Regions from separate parts of the Kitasatospora sp. NPDC053308 genome, predicted to be linked through region 3. Evidence: riboswitches for the same ligand, from Rfam matches in the RefSeq annotation. Region 3 holds a riboswitch; each other region holds the start of a gene.
The links. A riboswitch is a leader RNA that binds a small molecule or an ion and turns the genes downstream of it on or off. The one in region 3 is predicted to bind cobalamin.
Positions count from the first base shown of each region.

Region 1: another riboswitch for cobalamin. It lies ahead of ACZ6Y7_RS19765 (cobalamin biosynthesis protein); the one in region 3 lies ahead of nicT (Nickel transporter NicT).
Region 2: another riboswitch for cobalamin. It lies ahead of ACZ6Y7_RS14470 (ribonucleoside-diphosphate reductase subunit alpha); the one in region 3 lies ahead of nicT (Nickel transporter NicT).

Region 1 is NZ_JBVJJY010000008.1:76,489-84,183, reverse strand. Features, by position in the region: gene cobO (cob(I)yrinic acid a,c-diamide adenosyltransferase) at 1-389, opposite strand, end outside; gene ACZ6Y7_RS19775 (putative cobaltochelatase) at 393-2,594, opposite strand; gene ACZ6Y7_RS19770 (cobyric acid synthase) at 2,591-4,129, opposite strand; gene ACZ6Y7_RS19765 (cobalamin biosynthesis protein) at 4,126-5,160, opposite strand; cobalamin riboswitch at 5,269-5,400, opposite strand; gene ACZ6Y7_RS19760 (helix-turn-helix domain-containing protein) at 5,609-6,304, shown strand; gene ACZ6Y7_RS19755 (alpha/beta hydrolase family protein) at 6,483-7,619, shown strand.
Region 2 is NZ_JBVJJY010000005.1:239,757-247,451, reverse strand. Features, by position in the region: gene ACZ6Y7_RS14475 (hypothetical protein) at 1-936, opposite strand, end outside; cobalamin riboswitch at 1,409-1,540, shown strand; gene ACZ6Y7_RS14470 (ribonucleoside-diphosphate reductase subunit alpha) at 1,732-4,131, shown strand; gene ACZ6Y7_RS14465 (ribonucleotide-diphosphate reductase subunit beta) at 4,155-5,150, shown strand; gene ACZ6Y7_RS14460 (hypothetical protein) at 5,233-5,709, shown strand; gene ACZ6Y7_RS14455 (DUF397 domain-containing protein) at 5,762-5,971, opposite strand; gene ACZ6Y7_RS14450 (helix-turn-helix domain-containing protein) at 6,001-6,855, opposite strand; gene ACZ6Y7_RS14445 (ATP-binding protein) at 7,090-7,524, shown strand; gene ACZ6Y7_RS14440 (hypothetical protein) at 7,554-7,695, shown strand, end outside.
Region 3 is NZ_JBVJJY010000017.1:54,495-62,189, forward strand. Features, by position in the region: gene ACZ6Y7_RS29675 (thioesterase family protein) at 1-392, opposite strand, end outside; gene nusB (transcription antitermination factor NusB) at 519-956, opposite strand; gene efp (elongation factor P) at 961-1,524, opposite strand; gene ACZ6Y7_RS29690 (M24 family metallopeptidase) at 1,604-2,710, opposite strand; gene rpmG (50S ribosomal protein L33) at 2,855-3,019, shown strand; gene nicT (Nickel transporter NicT) at 3,091-4,206, opposite strand; cobalamin riboswitch at 4,239-4,453, opposite strand; gene ACZ6Y7_RS29705 (ArsR/SmtB family transcription factor) at 4,536-4,919, shown strand; gene ACZ6Y7_RS29710 (hypothetical protein) at 4,974-6,689, shown strand; gene ACZ6Y7_RS29715 (AAA family ATPase) at 6,686-7,695, opposite strand, start outside.

The DNA.
Region 1 (7,695 bases), on a different contig from region 3:
ACGTAGAAGCGGTAGGTCTCGGCCGCGAGGTCGCGCTTGACCTGCTCCCAGCCCTCCTTGGCCGCCTCCTCGCTGGACATCTCCTGCTCGGCGGAGCGCTGGATCCAGGACCAGCCCGAGCCCATCTTGTGCCAGTCGACGGTGCCGCCCTCGCCGGAGGCGCCGAGCACGCGCAGCGCGTTCTCCTCGCCGACCTTCCACTTCGCGGACTTCACGAACTGGAACACCCCGACCGACCAGCCCTGGTTCCAGGCCCGCAGCGCCATGCCGAAGGCGGCCGTGGACTTGCCCTTGCCAGGGCCGGTGTGCACGGCGGTGATCGGCAGCGTACGGCGCTGGCGGGTGGTCAGGCCGTCGTCGGGGACGCTCTCGGGGACGCCCTTGGGCATGGGTCAGGCCGCCTTTCGCAGGGTGGTTGCACGGTTCTCACGACGGTTGTCGCGCCGGCTCTCGCGACCGTTCTCGCGACCGTTCTCGCGCCGGCCCTCGCGACGGTTCTCGCGGACGAGCGAGGCCACGCCCTCGGCGCGCAGTTCGTCCAGGCTGACGGCGCTGCCGCCGAGTCGCCCGGCCAGCGTGCGGGCCAGCCCCAGCCGGACCGGGCCGGACTCGCAGTCCAGCACCACGCTGGAGGTGCCCTGCGCCGCGAACAGCGCGGCCGCGCGGTGGGAGCGCGCGAGCGCGTCCCGCCCGCCGGTGGCCCGGCCGTCGGTCACCACGACCAGCAGCGGGCGCCGGCTCGGGTCGCGCAGCCGTTCGACCCGCAGCACCTCGTGGGCGCGCAGCAGTCCTTCGGCCAGCGGGGTCCGTCCGCCGGTGGGCAGCGACTCCAGCCGGGCCGCGCCCACCTCCACCGAGGAGGTGGGCGGCAGCGCCAGTTCGGCGCCGGCGCCGCGGAAGGTGATCATGCCGATCTTGTCGCGCCGCTGGTAGGCGTCCGTCAGCAGGGACAGCACGGCGCCCTTGACGGCGGTCATCCGCTGCCGGGCGGCCATCGAGCCGGAGGCGTCGACCACGAACAGCACCAGGTTGGACTCCCGGCCCTGGCGCACCTGTTCGCGGAAGTCGTCCTTCCGCAGCACCAGCGCCCGGCCGCCCCGCCCGCGCGCCACCTGGTGCGGCGCGGCGGCCTGCAGGGTCGCGGTGAGGTGCAGCCGGCCGAGCGCGCCCTGCGGGCGGCGGGAGCGGATGGTGTGCCCGCCGGTGGTCTCGGCGGGGGAGCGGCGGCCCTGGGCACCGTGGCCGGTGCCGCGGACGGTGAACAGCTTGGTGCGGTACGGGTCGCCGGCCGCGACCGGCGCCGACTCCCGCGCGGGGGAGGGGTGCTGGGCGGGGACGGGCTGCTGCGGCCGGTCGTCCCCGCCCGCCGGGTGCGCGCCGGTGTCCTCGGTGCCGGGTTCGGGGGCGGACGCCTCCGGGGCGCCGCCGTCGGAGGGCTCGGGCGCGCCGCCGCCCGGTCCGCCGTCGCCGCCGTCCGGGCCGTCCCCGTCCGGGTCGCCGCCCTCGGGGCCGCCGCCGTCCGGACCGCCGCCGTCGGGACCGTCGCCTTCGGGCTCCGGGTCGGGCTCCGGCTCCTGCGGCTGCGCGTGCTCCTCCAGCGTCCGCTCCAGCTGTTCCTCGTCCAGCCCGGGCGCGTCGAAGGGGTTGCGCCGGCGCCGGTGCGGCAGCGCCAGCCGGGCGGCCCGGCGGACGTCCTCCTCCAGCACCTCGGTGCGCCCGTCCCAGGCGGCGAGCGCGACGGCGGTGCGGGCCATCACGATGTCCGCGCGCAGGCCGTCCACCTCGAACGCGGCGCACACGGCGGTGATCTGACGCAGCGCCACATCGGTCAGCCGCACCTGCGGCAGCAGCTCCCGGGCGGCGGTGATGTGCGCGGCGAGCGCCCGCTCCTCCTCGGCGAACCGCGCGGCGAAGCCGGCCGGGTCCGCGTCGTACGCGAGCCGCCGGCGGACCACCTCGGCGCGCTCGGCCGGGTCCCGGGTGGCGGCGATCTCGACGGTCAGGCCGAACCGGTCCAGCAGCTGCGGCCGCAGCTCGCCCTCCTCCGGGTTCATCGTGCCGACCAGCAGGAACCGGGCCGCGTGCCGGACGGAGACGCCCTCGCGCTCGACGTACGAGCGGCCCATCGCGGCGGCGTCCAGCAGCAGGTCCACCACGTGGTCCTGGAGCAGGTTGACCTCGTCGATGTAGAGCACGCCGCGGTGCGCCTTCGCCAGCAGCCCGGGCTCGTAGGCCTTGACGCCCTCGGCCAGCGCGCGCTCCAGGTCGAGCGAGCCGACGATCCGGTCCTCGGCCACGCCGACCGGCAACTCCACCAGCTGGGAGGGCCGTTCGTGGCTCCCGGCGGCGGAGTGCGGCCCGTCCGGGCACTGCGGGTCGGGCGCGGCCGGGTCGCAGGCGAAGCGGCAGCCGTCCACCGCGGCGATGGACGGCAGCAGGCCGGCCAGCGCGCGCACCATGGTGGACTTCGCGGTGCCCTTCTCGCCGCGCACCAGCACGCCGCCCACGGCCGGGGAGACGGCGTTCAGCAGCAGCCCGAGCCGCAGGTCGGCCATGCCGACGATCGCGGTGAACGGATAGCGGACGTCGGTCATGCGTCACTCCCAGGTGCCCCGGGCGCCAGGAACGGCAGCGATCCGGCCGCCGGTACCCCGCCCTCGATCAGCTTCCACAGCGCGTCGGTGTCCGCGTGCTCCTCGATCAGGTCGCCCAGCCGGTCCAGCCGGGCCTCGCGCGCCGCGGCGAAGGAGGTGTCCGGTGCCGGGACGAACGCCCGTCCGGACAACTCGGCGACCTCGCGCAGGAGTTCGCGGCGGAAGCCGTCGTTCTCCAGCGCGCCGTGCCAGGTCGTGCCCCAGACCGCCCCCACCCGGCAGCCGTCCAGGGGCCGCCCCCGGCCGTCGGAGAAGAACGTCTCCCCGCCCTCCACGGCCACCACCCCGTGGTGGATCTCGTAGCCCTCGACCCGCTGCCCGTACGCCTCGCCGACCGGACGGGCCAGCACCTTCTCGGCGCCGAACCGCACGTGCGTCGGCAGCAGCCCCAGCCCGTCGACGGCGCCCGCCCTGGACTCCACCTCGTCGACGATCCCGCGCGCCAGCATCTGGTAGCCGCCGCACACCCCGAGCACCGGCCGCCCGGCCGCCGCCCGCGCGCTCAGCACCGGCTCCAGGCCGCGCTCGCGCAGCCAGGCGAGGTCCGCGACGGTGGCCCGGGTGCCGGGCAGCACCACCAGGTCGGCGTCGGCGAGCTCCTCCGGCCGGGTCGCCCAGCGCACCAGCACGCCCGGCTCCTGCGCCAGCGCGTCCAGGTCGGTGAAGTTGGACAGCCGGGGGAAGCGCACCACGGCCACCCGCAGCACGTCCGCGCCGAGCGGCCCGCGCCCGTCCACCCGGTCCACCACGGTCGACAGGTCCAGCGAGTCCTCGGCGTCCAGCCACAGCCCGGACAGCATCGGCAGGGTGCCCAGCACCGGACGGCCGGTCAGCCCGTGCAGCATCTCCAGTCCGGGCGCGAGCAGCCGGGCGTCGCCGCGGAACTTGTTGACGAACCAGCCCGCCACGTGCCGCTGGTCCTCCGCCGACAGCAGCGCCAGCGTCCCGTACATCGCCGCGAACACGCCGCCCCGGTCGATGTCCCCGACCACCACCACGGGCAGCCCGGCGGCCGTGGCCAGGCCCATGTTGGCGATGTCCCGGTCGCGCAGGTTGATCTCGGCGGGCGATCCGGCGCCCTCGCAGACCACCACCTCGTAGCGCCGGCGCAGATCGGCCAGGCACTCCAGCGCGCGCTCCAGCAGGACGGGCTTGCGCTCGCGGTAGTCCAGCGCGCCCACCTCGGCGACCGGCCTGCCCAGCAGCACCACCTGGCTGCGGCCGTCCGCGCCGGGCTTCAGCAGCACCGGGTTCATCGCCGCCTCCGGCTCCACCCGGGCGGCCTGCGCCTGCATCGCCTGGGCGCGGCCGATCTCGGCCCCGTCGGCGGTGACGAAGGAGTTCAGCGACATGTTCTGCGCCTTGAACGGCGCGACCCGCACGCCCTGGCGGGCCAGCCAGCGGCAGATGCCCGCCGTCACCACGCTCTTGCCCGCGTCCGAGGTCGTCCCGGCGACCAGCAGCGCGTTGCTCATGCCCCACCCCTCCTCGTGCGGAACGCCCTGATCGCCAGATGCCCCGCGACCGTCGTACCCAGTGCCAGCGCGCCCACCCGCCGGGAGAGCGCGCAGGCCCGCTCGATGTCGTCGACCGTCACCGGCCGCAGCTCCGCGCCCAGCACCGGCCGGTGCTCCACCCTCGTGCCGTACCGCAGCGCGCCGCCCAGCCGTACGCCCACCGCGCCGGCGAACGCCGACTCCGCCTGACCCGCGTTCGGGCTCGGGTGCGCGGAGCCGTCGCGCCGCCAGACCCGCCAGGCCGTCCGGGGGTGCGGGGCGGCGGCGACGGTCAGCAGCGCGGTCAGCCGGGCGCCCGGCCAGCCCGCCACGTCGTCCAGCCGGGCCGAGGCCCAGCCGAACCGGGCGTGCCGCGGCGAGCGGTGGCCCACCATGGCGTCCAGGGTGTTCACGGCGCGGAACGCCAGCAGACCGGGCGTGCCCGCCAGGGCGCCCCAGACCAGCGCGTTGACCACGGCGTCGGCGGTGTTCTCGGCCACCGACTCGACCACCGCGCGGGCGATCTGCTGCTCGTCCAGCGCGCTCGGGTCCCGTCCGCACAGGTGCGGCAGCCGCTCCCGGGCGGCGGCCAGGTCGCCGTCCCTCAGCGAGCGGCCGACGGTGCGGGCCTCCCGGGTCAGCGAAGTGCCGCCGAGCACCGTCCAGGTCGCGGCCGCGGCCAGCGCCGCCCGGCCCAGCGGACGCCGGCCCACCGTACGGTCCAGGGCGAGCGCGCCCGCCGCGACGGCGCCCACGCACAGCGCCGTGTACCCGGCCCCGGCGGCCCGGTCGTCGCGCCACAGCCGGCGCTCCAGCCGGGTCGCGGCGGCGCCGAAGAGCGCCACCGGGTGGCCCCGGCGCGGGTCGGCGAAGCGGGCGTCGGCGGCGTAGCCCGCGACGGCGCCCAGCGCGAACGCGGCGGCGCGGGCCGACCGGCGGGCCGCGCCGCGGGCCGGGAGGCGGGCCGGGGCAAGGAGCGAGGGGCGCGGCGTCAGCGCACGGGCGGTCATCGGCCGCACGGCGGAAGGCAGCTCGGAGTCCGGCCGGGCGGGGCAGCCTGCATCGCGTGCGTGTCCTCACTCAGGGTCCGCGCCCTGGGTCGACGTAACGGGGGCGAGAGTCTCCTGGCTTCCGGGTCGGACGCACCCCCGGGGCCTTCCAGCGGCTTCTGACGGCCCGCCGTGGCGATAGTTCCGAGCGTGCTCCCCGGTGACAGTGGCGGGACCGCGCCGGACTCGCACCGGCTTCCTCTCCATGCCTCCGATTGGCCTCAGGATCCCATCACGCGCCCGAACCGGGAGTCAACCGAGGTCACGGAGGGGTTGGTCACACGGAGGCCGGGCACCGACAGCGCCTGACAGCCTGTGGGATCGCCCAGCGCGGCGCCGCCCCGGCACCGGCCGCTTCGTGCGTTCGGTCGGTGGGGGCGCGCCCCGCCGCGCGCCTACGTTCGGGGGCATGCGCCGCAGAAAGTCCCCCGCCGCCCCGCCCCCGGTGCCGTTCTCCCCCGCAGCCGCCCGCTCCCACCGCTCAGGACTCGGCCTGACCCCCGAACAGGTCGCGGAGGGCATGGCCGCGAACGGCGTCCGGCTGCTGCCCGGCCACGTCCTCGCCTGGGAGGACGGCCGGCTGCGCCCCAGTGAAACGGAGCTCATCGCCCTCGCCCGCGCCCTCTGGTGCCCCACCGTCCAGCTGATGGACGCCCGCCCCGTGCTGCTGCGCGACCACCGGGTCGCCCGCGAACTCCCGCAGGGCACCGTCGCCGAACGCACCGGCACCACCCTCACCGCCTACCAGCGGGCCGAACTGACCGGGCGGTGGGAGGGCGACGAGGACCAGACCGCCGCCCTCGCCCAGGTCCTCGGCCTGAGCCTGCCCGAGCTCGTCGCGGCCACCGGTCGCGAGGAGGCCCTGGAGAGCCTGCTCCGCCAGTGCGTCGGCGGCCGCTGGCAGCCCCAGCTCCGCGCCCTGGCCCGGATCGTCCCCGCCCCCGCCGAGGCGCTCTCCGCCGTCCTCGCCACCCTCCACCAGGAGCACCAGGTCCCCACCCACTGGGGCAGCAGCGCCCGCGCCGACCAGGCCCCCGCCACCGACGACCTCGTCCCCCGCTTCTGGCACCTCCTCGGCGTCGAGACGGCGGCCGAGACGCCCTGACCGCCGCACCCCGCGAAGCCCCGCCCCGGCCCCCGCCGCACTGACCCGCCCTCGACCCGGTCCGGCCCCGCCCTCGACCCGGCCCCGCCCGGCCCCGCCACGCGTACCCCGGACGGCCCAGCCCGGTGGCCGGGCGGGCGGGGCGCCGGTGGACTGGTGCACGAACACCGTCCGGTCCGTGACCAACAGAGCGGGGATCGATATGCGCTGGGGAACCGCCGCCGCCGTGGCTGCCGCCGCCGTCGGGACCGGGGCCGTCGTCCTGGTGATCGGCCGCCGGGCCTCCGAGCGGATGGTGCGTCCGGTGACCGCCGTCCAGGAGTCCGGGCCGGTCCTGGTCAGGAGCCTCGGCGCCGGGCGGGTCACCTTCACCCGCGGTCCCGGGAGCCTGCGCCCCGGGCGCTGGGCGGTCGAGTGGGGCGACGACGGCCACGCGGTGGTCGAGGAGGTGCTGCACAGCGACGAGCAGAGCGTCACCCGCCGGCTGGTCCGCGCCGACCAGGGCACCCTCGCGCCCGGCACCGAGGTCCGCTTCACCCCGCGCGTCCACCTCGGCGACCCGACCCGGGCGCTCGGCCTCGCCTACACGGACACCGTCGTCGACGGCGAACTCGGCGACCTCCCCGCCTGGCGCCTGGAGGGCAAGCGCGGCACCTGGGTGATCCTGGTCCACGGCCCGGAGGCCGACCGCGGGCAGACCCTCCCGGTCCTGCCGGTGCTCGACCGGCTGTCCCTGCCCGTCCTGTGCGTCACCTACCGCGGCGACGAGGGCGCCCCCGCCTCCCCGGACGGGTACAGCCACTTCGGCGAGACCGAGTGGCGCGACGTCGAGGCGGCGGTACGGCTGGCGCTCGACAACGGCGCGGGCCGGGTGATCCTGTACGGCTGGTCGGTCGGCGCCACCATGGTCCTGCAGACGGCGGCCCGCTCCGCCTGGTCGCACGCCGTCAGCGGCCTGGTCCTCGACTCGCCGGTCCTCGACCTGCCGGGCTCCGCCCGCCGGGACGCCGAACGGCACGGCTTCCGCGGGGCCGTCGCCGAACTCGGCGTCCTGGCCGCCCAGGGCCGCACCGGCGTCGACCTGGCCGACTTCTCCCGCATCGCCGAGGGCGCCGACCTGCGCGTGCCGACCCTGCTGCTGCACAGCCCGGACGACCGGATCTCCCCGTTCCGCGGCGCCCGACGCCTCGCCGCCGCCCGGCCCGACGTGGTCAACCTCCAGCCCTTCCCCGGCGGCGACCACGCCACCCTCTGGAACAGCGCGCCGGACCACTACACCGAACTCCTGCGTCGCTGGCTCACCCCCCTGCTCTGAGCGAGCCCCCGGCCCCGGGACCGGCGCCGCGTCGCCCGGGTGGAGCCCGGCCGCGGGCGCCCCACCCGTACCGGAC
Region 2 (7,695 bases), on a different contig from region 3:
CGCCGAGCCCGCGGCCTTGGCGCGCTGGAGCAGCTGGCCCTTCACGTGCTCGGCGAATCCGGAGGCCGCCGCCGTCGCGGTGGCGTCGGGGGCGTTGCCGCCCTTCACCGGGCCCTCGACCGTGAAGTAGGCGTACCGGCCCAGGCTGTTGTGCGTTCCGGTACAGCCCGGGTTGGCGCAGAACGCCGGGGCGCCGGGCGCGGGGAGGCCCTTGAGCTGGCCGGCGTAGTTCTTCATCGCGGTCTCGGCCTGGATCTTGTGGTCGAAGACGGCGACACCGACGGTCACCGCGCTGTCCCCCGAGACGTACGTCGCCCGGAGCACCTTCTGGCAGCCCTGGTCGCCGAGGACCTTGCCGAGCCCGCCGGTGGTGGAGTTCCCGTCCCAGCAGGGCTGGTCCAACGCGACCACGGTCCGGTTCCAGGTCGCACCGTTGATCGTCACCTGCAGCGCGGAGAACAGCGCCCCCGCGTCCTGCGGCGCCGGGTCGGTGGCGGCCTCCCAGATCGGCTTCGACGGGTCGTCCGGCTGGCTGCCCGGGCTCCCGCTCGCGCTGGACGGGCCGGGGGTGGGCTTGTCGGAGCCGGACGCCGTGGCCACCGGACCGGCGGTCTTCCCGGTGTCGTCCTTCTTGCCGAGGAGCAGCGCGCCGCCCGCGGCCAGGCCGCCGACCACGACGACCGCGATCGCGATGCCGATCACCTTCATCCGGCGCTTGCGCTTGGCGTCGGCCTCGTTGCGGTCCGCCAGCGCCGCCCAGTCCGGCTCGACGCGCTGCGGCGGCAGGGGCTGCTGGGGCGGCTGCTGCTGCCACTGCGCCTGCGGCGCCATCGGCTGAACCGGCTGGGGCACCGGCTGCGGCTGCGGCGCCACCGGCTGCGCCACTGGCGAGGGGACCGGCTGCGGCTGCGCGCCCGGCTGCTGGGGCTGGGTCAACGGTGGGACGGGCTGGGAAAGCGGCTGCGGGGACGGCACGACCGGCCCGTACGAAGCCGGCGGCGGCCCGAACCCACCGCTCGGCGGCGGCACCGGTCCCGGCACCGCCGGCTGCTGATTCTGTGCGCCCCCCGGCCCGGCGGGAGGCGTCCCCTGCGGCCCGTGCCCAGGTACGCCAGTTCCGTCGCTCATGCGCCCAGATCGTAGGGCATCATCCCGACCACCGATCGCCCGGTGACCGTTCCGTATCGAAACCAGGACTCCCGAGGCGCGGATCCGGACCGCCCGCGGCCGGGATCCGGGGGTTCCGCGGCTCGGAACCGGACCGCCCGAGCGCCGGGATCCGGCGTCCCGCGGCGGGCGTCCGAGGCAGCCGGAAGCCCCGCGCCGCGCCGCCCGCACGGTACCGCCGGTCATCGGTCCGACACACCGCGCCGCACTACATGTGGTGCCGCATCAGGGAGGCACCACTACATGTATGCTCACTCCTGCTGTCGATGCAGGGGAACCCGGTGGGAATCCGGGACTGCCCCGCAGCGGTGTGCGGGCGGCTGGAGCAGCCGTCCCCGCGAGTCCGATGACCTGCCGGCGGCCTGCGCCACGGCCCTCCCGCAGAGGCCGCGCCAGCACCAGCAGTACCCCTCCGGGCCTCGCGGGCGGGCCGGGGAGACACCGTCGCGCGACGCCGTCTGCGTTCGTGCCGTGCTCCCCTGCCCCGATCGGCCCGGTGACCCCGATCACCGCCGCCGATCGCCGCCAGGAGAGAGCGCCTTGACCACCGCTGCCTCAGCCACGCTGCCCGCCCAGGGCTCCGGTACCGCCTTCACCGACCCGACGGTCTCCGACCCCGGCGGCGCCCTGCTGCGGCTGCTCACCGACCGCAGCGCCGACCTCACCGAGGTCGACCCCGGCCATGTCGCCGCCGCCGCGCTGCGCGGCCGCCACGCCGGCTCGGACTTCGCCGAGCTGCGCGGGCTGGCCGTGGACGCCGCCGCGTCGATGATCGCCGAGGACCCCCAGTACTCGAAGCTGGCCGCCCGCCTGCTCGCCCTGGAGATCGTCGACGAGGCGAACAGCCAGGGCGCCACGTCCTTCTCCGCCTCGATCGCCGTCGGCCACGCCGAGGGCCTGATCGGCGACACCACGGCGGACTTCGTCGCCAAGCACGCCGCCGCGCTGGACGCCCTGATCGACGTCGAGGGCGACGACCGCTTCGAGTACTTCGGCCTGCGCACCGTGCAGTCGCGCTACCTGCTGCGCCACCCGATCACCCGCAAGGTGGTCGAGACCCCGCAGCACTTCCTGCTCCGCGTCGCCTGTGGCCTGGCGGTCGGCGACACCGAGCAGTCCGTGCGCGAGGTCGCCGAGCTGTACGGCCTGATGAGCCGGCTGGAGTACCTGACCTCCTCGCCGACGCTCTTCAACTCCGGCACCCGGCACCCGCAGATGTCGAGCTGCTACCTGCTCGACTCCCCGCTGGACAACCTGGACTCGATCTACAACCGCTACGCGCAGATCGCCCGGCTGTCCAAGCACGCCGGCGGCATCGGCCTGTCCTACTCGCGCATCCGCTCGCGCGGCAGCCTGATCCGCGGCACCAACGGCAAGTCCAACGGCATCGTGCCGTTCCTGCGCACCCTGGACTCCTCGGTCGCGGCCGTCAACCAGGGCGGCCGGCGCAAGGGCGCGGCCTGCGTCTACCTGGAGACCTGGCACGCCGACATCGAGGAGTTCCTGGAGCTCCGCGACAACACCGGCGAAGAGGCCCGCCGCACCCACAACCTCAACCTGGCGCACTGGATCCCGGACGAGTTCATGCGCCGGGTCAACGCCAACGCGGACTGGTCGCTGTTCTCCCCGGCCGACGTGCCCGAGCTGGTCGACCTGTGGGGCGCCGACTTCGACGAGGCGTACCGCAAGGCCGAGCAGGCCGGCAAGGCCGTCCGCACCATCCCGGCGCAGACCCTGTACGCCCGCATGATGCGCACCCTGGCGCAGACCGGCAACGGCTGGATGACCTTCAAGGACGCCTCCAACCGCGCCGCCAACCAGACCGCGCTGCCGGGCCGCACGGTGCACTCCTCCAACCTGTGCACGGAGATCCTGGAGGTCACGGACGACTCCGAGACCGCCGTCTGCAACCTCGGCTCGGTCAACCTGGGCGCCCACGTGGCCCCCGGCGCCACCGCCGACGACCTGCTCGGCGCCATGGACTGGGAGCGGCTGGACGCCACCGTGCGCACCGCCGTCACCTTCCTCGACCGCGTGGTGGACATCAACTTCTACCCGACCACCGAGGCCGGCACCTCCAACTCCCGCTGGCGCCCGGTCGGCCTCGGCGTGATGGGCCTGCAGGACGTCTTCTTCAAGCTGCGGATCGACTTCGACTCCGCCGAGGCGAAGACCCTCTCCACCCTCATCGCCGAGCGCATCATGCTCACCGCGTACGAGCGCTCCGCCGACCTGGCCGAGCAGCTCGGCCGCCACGAGGCGTACGGCGAGACCCGCGCCGCCCGCGGCGAGCTGCACATCGACCACTTCCCGACGGCCGCCCCGCAGTGGGCCGACCGCTGGACGGCGCTGCGCGCCCGGATCGCCGAGACCGGCCTGCGCAACTCGCTGCTGCTCGCGATCGCGCCGACCGCGACTATCGCGTCCATCGCCGGCGTGTACGAGTGCATCGAGCCGCAGGTGTCCAACCTGTTCAAGCGCGAGACGCTGAGCGGTGAGTTCCTGCAGGTCAACCCGTACCTGGTGCGCGAGCTCAAGGAGCTCGGCGTCTGGGACCAGCAGACCCGGGACGCCCTGCGCGACGCCAACGGCTCCGTGCAGGAGTTCACCTGGCTGCCCGCCGAGGTCCGTTCGCTCTACCGCACCGCGTGGGAGCTGCCGCAGCGCGCGCTGATCGACCTGGCCGCGGCCCGCATGCCGTACCTGGACCAGAGCCAGTCGCTGAACCTGTTCATGGCGGCGCCGACCATCGGCAAGCTCAGCTCGATGTACGCCTACGCGTGGAAGGTCGGTCTGAAGACCACCTACTACCTGCGCTCGCGCCCGGCCACCCGGATCGCCCAGGCCGCCTCCGGCGCCGCCCGCACCGCCGTGCCGGTTCCCGCCCCCACCATGACCCAGGCCGAACAGGACGCCATCGCCTGCTCCCTGGAGAACCCCGAGTCCTGCGAGGCCTGCCAGTGAGCACCCCGAACGAAGACCGCAAGATGCTGCTCGACCCCGGCTTCGAGCTGACCCTGCGCCCGATGCGCTACCCGTCGTTCTACGACCGGTACCGCGACGCGATCAAGAACACCTGGACCGTCGAGGAGGTGGACCTGCACTCCGACGTCGCCGACCTGGCGAAGCTCAGCGAGGGCGAGCGCCACCTGATCGGCCGGCTGGTCGCGTTCTTCGCGACCGGTGACTCGATCGTCGCCAACAACGTGGTGCTGAGCCTGTACAAGCACATCAACTCCCCGGAGGCGCGGCTGTACCTGTCGCGCCAGCTGTTCGAGGAGGCGGTGCACGTCCAGTTCTACCTGACGCTGCTGGACACCTACCTCCCGGACCCGGAGGACCGCGCGGCGGCCTTCGCCGCGGTGGAGAACATCCCCTCCATCGCGCAGAAGGCGAAGTTCTGCTTCAAGTACATGAACGCGGTCGACCACATCGACTCGCTGCAGACGAAGGAGGACAGGCGGGCGTTCCTGCTCAACCTGATCTGCTTCGCGGCCTGCGTCGAGGGCCTGTTCTTCTACGGCGCGTTCGCGTACGTGTACTGGTTCCGGAGCCGGGGGCTGCTGCACGGCCTGGCGACCGGCACCAACTGGGTGTTCCGCGACGAGTCCATGCACATGGACTTCGCGATGTCGGTGGTGGACACCGTCCGCGAGGAGGAGCCCGACCTCTTCGACGACGAGATGGCCAAGCAGGTGACGGAGATGCTGGAGGAGGCCGTCGAGGCCGAGCTCCAGTTCGCCAAGGACCTGTGTGGTGACGGCCTGGCCGGCATGAACACCGAGTCGATGCGCCAGTACCTGGAGGCCGTGGCGGACCAGCGCCTGGCGCGGCTCGGCCTGCCGATCCGGTACGGCTCGACGAACCCGTTCGGCTTCATGGAGCTGCAGAACGTCCAGGAGCTGACCAACTTCTTCGAGCGGCGCGTGTCGGCGTACCAGGTCGCGGTCGAGGGTTCGGTCTCCTTCGACGACGACTTCTAAAGCACGATCGTTCAGCGAACAGCGGAGCCGCCGTCATGGCGGCTCCGCTGTTCGATACCCGGTGTTCAGGAGTAGCCCAGGCATGCCCAAGCTCCAACAGCGCGTGATCGACGGCCCCTTCGGGCCGATACAGCTCAGCCACGACCGCCGGCCGGCCGTCGTGGCGCGGATCCAGGGGCCGGGGATGCCCACCGTCACGGTGGTGCCCGACCGCGAGCACGGCGCGATGAACGTCCACGGCCAGAACGTGCCGCTGAGCCGGGCCCGCAACCGCACCCGGACCGCCGTCGTCGGCGACCGGAGCTACGAGCTAAGGCCCACCAGCCTGCGCCACGCCGAACTGCGCCGCAACGGGGTCCTCATCGCCCATGCGCGCGGCACGTTCCGCTCCTACTCCCCCGGCTGCACCATCCCCGGCCTCGACGCGAGGATCACCTGGTCCCAGGGCATCGACCCGACGGATGTGGCGGTCGGCCAGGCCATGGTGGTCGGCTTCGGCGCCGGCGCCCCGGGCGCGGTTCTGAGGACCGTTTTCTTCTGGTTCGACAACTTCAGTTGATCGACCAGGGGTGCCCCGCCCGGCCACAGCCCGTGCGGGGCACCCTGGTACCTCAATCGGTCGGAAACTCGCCGGACTTGACCCCGGCGAGGAAGGAGGACCAGGCGTCAGCCGGAAAGAGCAGAGCCGGTCCGGTGGAGTCCTTGGAGTCTCGGACCGCCATTCCGCCCGCTACGAGCCGGCGGGCCTCCACACACTCGTTCGCCTGGGCGCTGTAGCTGCTCTTGTACCAACCCCGAACGGCGATCTCCGGCACGGTCATGCGCTCACACCTCTTGTCCGATCTCGTCGTCACGTCTCCGCCGCGATGGCCGCGATCATATCCAGCGACTCCTTGGGGTTCAGAGCCGCTGACCGCAGGTACTCGAAGACCAACCCATAGCCATCCAGTTCGCCCTGCTGCTCCAGGTAATGGCTGCTTGTCAGCGTCTCCAGGAACACCGCTCCCGGAGTGGGCGAGTCAGAGAAGCCGTACATCACGAAAGCCCCGCAGGCACCGGCGGTGGCACCAACGCCCAGTGGCACCACTTGCAGGGTGACATTGGGGAGCCGCGCCATCTCCGTCAGGTGCGCCAGCTGCTCACCGTGAACCTCGGCCCCTCCCACCGGGCACCTGAGCGCTGGTTCCCAGATGATCGCCCAGAAGCGGGCAGGATCCTGCTTCGCCAGGACTTCCTTCCGCTCCATCCGGATTTCGACCAGCTGATCGATGCGCTCCGGTCGCACAGCCGCCGGATTGGCTTCGAGCAGCGCCCGGGCATACCGCTCCGTCTGCAACAAGCCCGGCACGACCATGGTCTGCCACATGCGGATGTACCGGGCGTCGTCTTCGAGCCCGAGCACATCCACATAGGCCGACGGAATCGTGTCACCGTAGTCGTGCCACCACCCGCGCTTCTTGCTCTCCCTGGACAACTCCTCAAGTGCGGCGCGCTCTTTCCCCACCACGCCGTACAGGTCCAGCAGGATCCCGAGGTCCAGTCGGCGAACACCGGAGACTCCGGTCTCTATGCGGCTGATCTTCGCCCGGGAGCAGGCAAGGGCCTTCGCCGCGTCGTCCGTGCCCTTGTTCACGGCTTCACGGAGACGACGAAGCTCCGAGCCAAGTCGGCGAGCCCGGACGGTCGGCCTCGGTTCTTCAGCCATGCGTGGATCCTCTCCCTGACGTTGCCCAGTGTGCATGGTGACGTTGCGTCAATCCAGCCAGGACCCATTCTGCATCGTTGCATTCGTTTCGCTTGCAGTCCGCAACGCCACAGGTGCATGCTACTCAACGTAGTCCGCTTCACGACACAAAGTGATCATGGCGGGCTCATCACCCGGGCATTCCCATGCCTTCTTCAGCCGCTGTCACCCGCACACTCCAGAGGTGGCCCCGCCATGCCTGAAACCGACTCCCCCGCCCCCGCCGAGCAGACCTGCTGGCTGCCCCGGCACCGCAAGTCCCCCCGCGCCGCCCGCCAGGAGCTGCGAGGCTTCCTCCTCCCCCACCCCTCCGGCAAACTCCTCCTCCCCACCGGCGAGTTGCTGGTCAGCGAGCTGGTGACCAACGCCGTCCAGCACGCCCGGGCCCCGCGCGGACGCCTGATCTTCGTCCGCTTCCACCTCGCCCCGGACGCCACCCTCCGCATCGAGGTGCACGACGCCGACAGCGAGAAGCCCGCGCTCCGCGACGCGTCCGCCACCGCGGAGACGGGCCGGGGCCTGCTCCTCGTCCACGAGTTGGCCGAGAGCTGGGGCTGCTGCCCGCGCGCCGGCGGCATCGGGAAGTTCGTCTGGTGCCACATCTCCGTGCCGTGTCAGGCCGTCGCGTGAGCGTCGTCCGGGCGGGGATCACCGGCATCATGAGGCCCGCTCTCTTCCCCACACTCGACCATGCGCTGCCGGTCCTGTGGGAGCGGGTGCGGGACCTGCCGGTCCGCGAGGCCCACCGGGACTTCATCCGCCTCTGCATCGGGCCGAGCGGCGGAGCCGCCGTCGCCAACC
Region 3 (7,695 bases):
AGCTGCGGCGGCTGCGCGCTGGTGCGCACCTCGCCGTCGTCGCCGGAGAGGTCTCCGTGGCTGGCCACCACGCGCAGCCGCTCGACGCCGTCCTGGCTGAGCGAGGCGGTGCCGGTGGAGAGGCCGCGGCCGGTGCGCAGCACCTCGGTGCGGACGGTGGCCGGGCCGGGGGTGGAGGCGGACAGGTAGTAACCGCTGATCGACACCGGGTCCGGGTGGGTGCCGTGCTCCAGCGACAGCGCGTGTCCGGCCACGGCGAGCAGCAGGCCGCCGTTGACCCCGCCGCCGATCTGCCAGCCGTCGCCGAGTTCGGCCTCGTAGCGGCCGGGCTCCTCGGGGTGTCTGCTCAGGGCGATGCCCCGGTCGAACTCGCTGCGCGTCGCGGTGGTCATGGGGGTGGCCTGCCCTTCAAGTTACTGACGAGTAGGGCCCCACCCTACGCCTCCGGGGCGAAACGCGGAACGGCCGCCGGACCCGAGATGACTCGGATCCGGCGGCCGTCCGGCGGGCACCGCGGGTTACCGGCGGATGCTCGGCTTCAGCTCCAGGAAGCGGGCGAGCAGGCCGTTGACGAAGGCCGGGGAGTCGTCCGTGGAGAACTCCTTGGCGATCTCGACCGCCTCGTCCAGGACGACCGCGTCCGGGACGCCGTCCTCCCAGATCAGCTCGTACGCGCCGAGCCGCAGGACGTTGCGGTCCACGATCGGCATCCGGTCGAGCGTCCAGCCCACCGCGTACTGCTCGATGAGGTCATCGATGCGGCGGGCGTGCTGTACGTAGCCCTCGATGAGCTCCATGGTGTACTCGCCCACCTGCGGGGTGCCCTCGTCGGGCTTGGGCTCGCGGGCGCGGGCCACCCAGTCGGCGAGGACCTGCTGCGGGTCGACCCCGCGGTGGTCGGCCTCGAAGAGGATCTGGAAGGCCCGGGTGCGGGCCTTGCTGCGTGCGGCCGACACGGACTTACTTCACCCGGCCGAGGTAGCTGCCGTCGCGGGTGTCGACCTTGATCTTCTCGCCGGTGACGACGAAGAGCGGGACCTGGATCTCGGCACCGGTCTCCAGGGTGGCCGGCTTGGTGCCACCGGTGGAGCGGTCGCCCTGGACGCCCGGCTCGGTGTGGGAGATGGTCAGCTCGACGGCGGCCGGGAGCTCGATGTAGAGGACGGCGCCCTCGTTCGTGGCGACCAGGGCCTCGAAGCCCTCCAGCAGGTACTTGGCGGCGTCGCCCACGACGGACGGCTCGACGGTGATCTGGTCGTAGGTGTCCATGTCCATGAACACGAAGTTCTCGCCGTCCTTGTACGAGAACTGCATGCCGCGCTTGTCGACGTTGGCGGTCTCGACCTTGGTGCCGGCGTTGAAGGTCTTGTCGACGACCTTGCCCGTCAGGACCTCCTTGAGCTTCGTCCGCACGAAGGCCGGGCCCTTGCCGGGCTTGACGTGCTGGAACTCGACGACGGACCAGAGCTTGCCGCCCTCCAGCTTGAGGACCATGCCGTTCTTGAGATCGTTCGTGGAAGCCACGGGCGCACTTACTCCTGGATATAGCTGTCAAGGAACCAAGGGATTCGCGTCCTGCCGCCGACGGCCCACGGGGCCGCCGTCACAGGGCGAGGAGCTCCTTGGTGGTGATGGTGAGCAGCTCGGGCCCGCCCTCCTCGAGGGGGCGCACGACGAGCGTGTCCTCGATCCGGACCCCGCCCTTGCCCGGGAGGTGGACCCCTGGGCCGACGGTGACCGGCACGCGGCTGTCCAGTTTACCCATGTCCGACGGGCCGAGGCGCGGCGCCTCCCTGATCTCCAGTCCGATGCCGTGGCCCACCGGGTGCGGGGAGGCCTCGGTGTGGCCCGCCGCCTCCAGGACCTGCCGGGCGGCCCGGTCGGGCACGCACTGCTCCACACCCGGTCCGAGCGCCTCCCGCCCGGCCCGCTGGGCGCGGAACACGAGCCGGTGCAGCTCCACCTGCCAGGGCGCCGGCGCCGCTCCGATCACGAAGGTGCGGGCGGTGGAGACGCCGTAGCCGCGGTACTGCGCGCCCATCACGACGGTCAGGAAGTCGCCCTCCTCCACCCGGCGGTCGGTCGGCTGGTGGGCGGCCTGCCCGGAGTGGCTGCCGGTGCCGACCGAGACCGGGAAGGCCGCCCGGTCGGCGCCGTGGTCGATCATCCGGCGCTCCAGCTCCATCGCCAGGTGGCGCTCGGTGCGGCCGACCAGGATCGACTCCAGCAGCTCGCCGAGCGCCTGGTCGGCGATCTCCGCGGCGATCCGCAGGTCGGCGATCTCGTGCTCGTCCTTGACCACCCGCAACCGCTCGACCACCTGGCCCAGGTCGGCCAGCCGGGCCTTCCCGGCCAGACCGGCCACCGCCCGGTGCCGGCTCACGGTCAGGTCGTGCTCCTCCACCGCCAGGCCCGCCACCCCGAAGGTCGCCGCGGCGGCCGCGGCGGCCAGCGCGGTGTCCGCCCCGCCGGCCACCGGCAGCTGGGTGACGTCCGGGGCGATCAGGTGCTCCCCGGAGTCGTCCGGCGGCAGGTCGTCCGGCAGCGCGAGCAGGGCGCGCTCCCTGGTCAGCAGCAACGTCGCCCCGCAGGGCGCGCAGCCCGTCAGATACCGCACGTTCGCCGCCCGGGTGATCAGCGCCGCATCGGCCCCGGCCGCACTGCAGTGCTCCCTCACCCGCTCCCGCCGCCCCGCGTACGCATCCGCCATGCGTCGAGCCTACGAACCCCCGGGCCGAACCGCCCGCCGAGCACCCCCGGGAATGGGCGGGTCCGGGCTCGTGTTGGGCAAGACGAACATGACTTCCATGTCGGGTGCGGTCCCGAACCGGCACCCCGGACCGAGGAGGACCCCGTGGCCCGCAGCGAACTGCGTCCCGTCGTCGAGCTCCGCTCCACCGCCGGCACCGGCTTCACGTACGTGACCCGCAAGAACCGCCGCAACGACCCGGACCGGATGGTCCTGCGCAAGTACGACCCGGTCGCGGCCCGGCACGTCGCCTTCCGCGAGGAGCGCTGAGCGGCACCGAGAACGCCGAACGGCGCCTCCCCGGGTGGGGGGGCGCCGTTCGGCGCGGCCGTCCGGGCGGCTCACGGCTCCCGGGGCGCCCAGCGGTTCTCGACCCGGGCGAGCTTCCAGTACCCGATCGCGACCGCCCAGACCACCACGAACAGCCCGGCGATGGCGTAGCCGACGTTGTCCAGCGAGATGTCCGCGATCCAGCCGGTCACCGGGTCGGTCAGGTCGAACTTCTCGTGCAGCACCCCGACCAGCTCGATCGTGCCGATGATGAACGCCACCGCGATCGACAACCCCGTGATGGTCAGGTTGTAGTACACCTTCCGCACCGGGTTGGAGAACGCCCACTGGTACGCGAAGTTCATGAACGTCCCGTCCAGCGTGTCGAACAGGCTCATCCCGGCCGCGAAGAGCAGCGGCAGGCAGACGATCGCGTACCAGGGCAGTCCGGAGGCCGCCCCCGAGCCGGCCATCACCATCAGGGTGACCTCGGTCGCGGTGTCGAAGCCCAGGCCCAGCACCATGCCGACCGGGAACATCTGCCCGGGCCGGGTGATCGAGCGGGTCGCCCGGTTCAGCACCCGGGCCATGAAGCCCCGCGAGTCGAGGTGCGCCTCCAGCTCCGCCTCGTCGTACTGCCCGGCCCGCATCGCCCGGAACACCTTGACGATGCCGAGCAGCGCCGCCAGGTTGAGCGCGCCGATCAGGTAGAGGAAGACGCCGGAGGTGGTCGTGCCCACCGCCCCGAGCCACTTGTGGGTGGTCGACTCGTCGTCCATCAGCGTGTTCGCCAGCTGCGCGCCGCCCGCCACCAGGGCCGCCATGAGGACGACCATCGAGGAGTGCCCGAGGGCGAACCAGAAGCCCACCGACACCGGCCGCTTCCCGTCCGCCATCAGCTTGCGGGTGGTGTTGTCGATCACCGCGATGTGGTCGGCGTCGAAGGCGTGCCGCATGCCGAGGGTGTACGCGGTGATGCCCAGGCCCACCCCGAAGACCTGGGTGCCCACCGCGTACCGTTCGGGTGCCACCAGGAAGACGAGGGTCCCGAAGGCCACCACGTGCATGGCCAGGATCACCCCCATCAGCCCGGCCGTGCGGACGGTGTCCTCGCGCTTCCATCTGAAGCCGGGCAGCACCGCGGGCGCCGCCTTCGCGTCGGCAGCGGCGGTTTCGGGCAGGGTCATCTGCGGATCACGCTCCAGCACCTCGTGGAATCAGTTCGTGAAGTGCCGTGGCCGGTCTCCTGGCTTACGGGAACACCCGTACCCGCCTTCCCGAGCGCGCGAGGCGCCCAGTGGCGTCGTGGGTACGGACTCCACTCCCCCGGAAGCCGGCGGAATGACCCGATCACAGTGGCGAGGGCCGCTCCGGACTCCGGACCCTGAGGGTCCGTCACCGGTCTTCCCGAGCACCACGGCGGGCTACACCGTAGGGGTCCCGTCCCGACCCATGCAAGGCTGCGCACCTGCGCAGGTGTTCAGGATCACAGCCGCCCGCCTGCAAGAATGTCCGCATGCATCTCGTACCGGCCGACCGCGCGGGCCACCGCACCATCGACGGGCACCGGGTCTGCGAGGCCATCGCCGCGATCGGCGACACCGCGCACGTCCGGTCCTGGGCCGAGCGGTTCTCCCTGCTCGCCGACCCTGGTCGGCTCGCCCTGCTGCTCGCCCTCCACCGGGCCGGACCGCTCGCCGTCACCGATCTCGCGGTCGCCACCGGCATGCGCGACCCCGCCGTCTCCCAGGCCCTGCGGCTGCTCCGCACGGCGGGCGTGGTCACCGGCGACAAGGACGGACGTGTGGTGCGCTACCGGCTCGTGGACGAGGACATGCGCCCCCTCCTCGACGAGTGCGCCGCCTCCGAGCACCACGAGCCCACCGCCGCGGCGGGCTGACCGACACTCGGCGAACAGCCCGCGGGCCGGTACCCGGATGAGTACGATCATGGCGTGCCGTCCCACCCCCACGCCTGGCCCGCCGACCGCTGGAACACCCGACCGGTCAAGGCCCGCGTGCTGGCGGTGGCCCGCACCCTCACCTCCGCCACCCGGGTCCTGGACGTCCTCGCCCTGCTGAACCCCGACGGCATCGCCCGCTACTTCACCGTCAACCCCGGCTCCGCCTTCGCCGACCGCGCCCTGGACGACTACCTGCGCGGACTGCCCGGCTTCACCCTGCTGGACTGGGAGGACGCCGTCCGGCACCGCTTCGACCTGGCCGTCGCCTGCGCCGTCCACTCCTCCATGCACCGCCTGGACGCCCGGCTCGTCGTCCTCCCGCACGGCGCCGGCTACAACCGGCTGGTCACCGAGTCCACCGGCGACACGGTCAGCGCCGCCGGCCTCTCCCGCAACGAACTCACCCACCAGGGACGGGTCTTCGTCGACGTCCTCGGCCTCTCCCACCCCGAGCAGCTGGACCGCCTGCGGGTCTCCTGCCCCGAGGCCCTGGACGTCGCCCGGGTGGTCGGCGACCCCTGCTTCGACCGGATGCTGCGCAGCCGGCGCTCCCGCGACGCCTACCGCGCCGCGCTCGGCGCCGTCGACGGCCGACGGCTCGTCGTCGTCGACTCCACCTGGAGCGAGCACTCGTTATTCGGCCGCCACCCCGACCTGCCGCAGCGACTGGTCCGCCGGCTGCCCGCCGACGAGTACACCGTGGCCGTCGTGCTGCACCCCAACATCTGGAGCCGGCACGACCCGGCGGCCCTGCTCGACGACGCCCGACGGATGGGCCTGCGACTCATCCCGCCCCACCGGGGCTGGCAGGCCGCGCTCGTCGCCGCCGACGTCATGATCGGCGACCACGGCTCGGTCTCCGTCTACGGCGCCGCGCTGGAGCGCCCCACGATGATCGTCGCCACCGGCGCCGCCGAACTCGACCCCGGGTCCCCCGGCTACGCCTTCGGCCAGAGCGCGCCCGTGCTCGACCCCGGCGGCGACCTCGCCGCCCAGCTCGAACACGCCCTCACCCGGGGCCCGTCCGACCAGGCCGACCTGACCGACGTCACCCACCGCTCGCTCGCCCACCGCGGCGAATCCGCGCGGCTGCTGCGCCCGTTGCTCTACTCCTTCCTCGACGGCCTCGACGAACCCGCCCACGAACCCGCCCTGCCGCCCTACCCGAAGCCCGCGCCCGACCCCGGGGACAGCGACGGGCCCACCGCGTACGACGTCGAGGGCCAGAGCGACGGCACCGAGGTCAGCCTGCGCCGCTACCCCGTCCCCCTCCACGGCCACAGCCCGCGCGGCTTCCACGCCCTCACCGACGACCACCCCGACGACACCCTGCGGTACACCGCCGAAGTCCTCGCCCGCACCGAGCCGCACGCCGAACACCCCGCCGTCGACTGGCTCGCCGACACCGCCCTCGAACTGCCGGGCCTCGCCGTCGCGGTGGCCGCCCTCGGCCCCGCCCTGCACCTTCTCCGGCTGCACGGCGGGCTGCTGCTCGAAGCCCGCGCCGAACGGGACTTCGGGCGCCCCGACCCCAGCCTCGACCCGCTGCTGCTCGGCTCCGCCGTCGCCTGCTGGCTCGCCGACGGCGGCGACCCGGCCGGCCTGCCCGAGCACGGCCTCACCGTCCGCACCGGCCGGCACCGCACCCGGGTGTCCTTCACCGCCGCTCCGCGGACGGCGGCTGGTCGGGCCCGGACGACCGGCTAGCCGGCCAGCTCCCGCAGCCGGGCCCGGCTGCGCTCGGCCAACTCCGGGTCGTCCAGCTCCCCGGCGAGGGAGACCAGCAGGGTGTGCGCCTGGGCCTCCTTGGCGGGCTGGCTCCGTGCCTTCGCCCTCCGGACGCAGTCCTCGGCCTGCGCGACCGCGGGAAGGAGCTGCCCCAGGGCCCGGTGGGCCCGGGCGGTCACCAGCGGCAGCTTCATCAGCATGTCCTCGTCCCCGGTGGCCCCGGCCTGCGCGGCGGCCCCGGCCAGCACGGTCAGCGCCTCGTCGGGGCGGCCGTCGGCGATCAGTGCCTGCGCCATGTTGTAGCTCTGCACGATCTCGCCGTGCGGGTCGCCCCTGTTATCCTCCAGGGCCAGCGCGAACCGCTCCACCGCCCGGCCGGGACGGCCGTCGGCCAGACAGAGCAGGCCGTCCGTCTCGTGCAGCACACCCGCCACCTGACGCCTGGTCACCAGCGGCAGCTGCTCCGCCGCCAGCGCCAACTGCTCGGCGGCGAGCGGGTACTCCTCTCGCTCGTAGTGCGCGCGGGCCAGCTGGTTGCGCATCCGCACCACGGCGTCCGGCTGGTTGTCCCAGTGCGCCGACTCGACGCCGAGCCGGTGGGTGGCGATCCAGTCCTGGTAGAGCTTGCGACCGTGGTACAGCGGCCAGAGCGACTCGCACAGCCGCCACACCTCGCCGTGCCAGCCCTGCTCGGCCGCCGCCTCCACCACGGCGCGCAGGTTGGCCCGTTCGGCGTGCAGCCACTCCAACGCGGCCGCGCCGGACGGGAATCCCGGCAGCCCGTCGCCACTCGGGTCCTGCAAGCGCAGCCGGGGCCCCATCGCCCGGTCCGCCACCGAGGCCCGGCCCCGGAAGTACGCCACCACCCGGGCGAGCAGTTCGACCCGGTCCGGCCGTTCCCGGACCCGGCCGTAGGCGTGCAGCCGCACCACGTCGTGGGCGCGGAAGCGCTTCTCGGAGGCGTCGTCGTCCACCACCTCGTCCA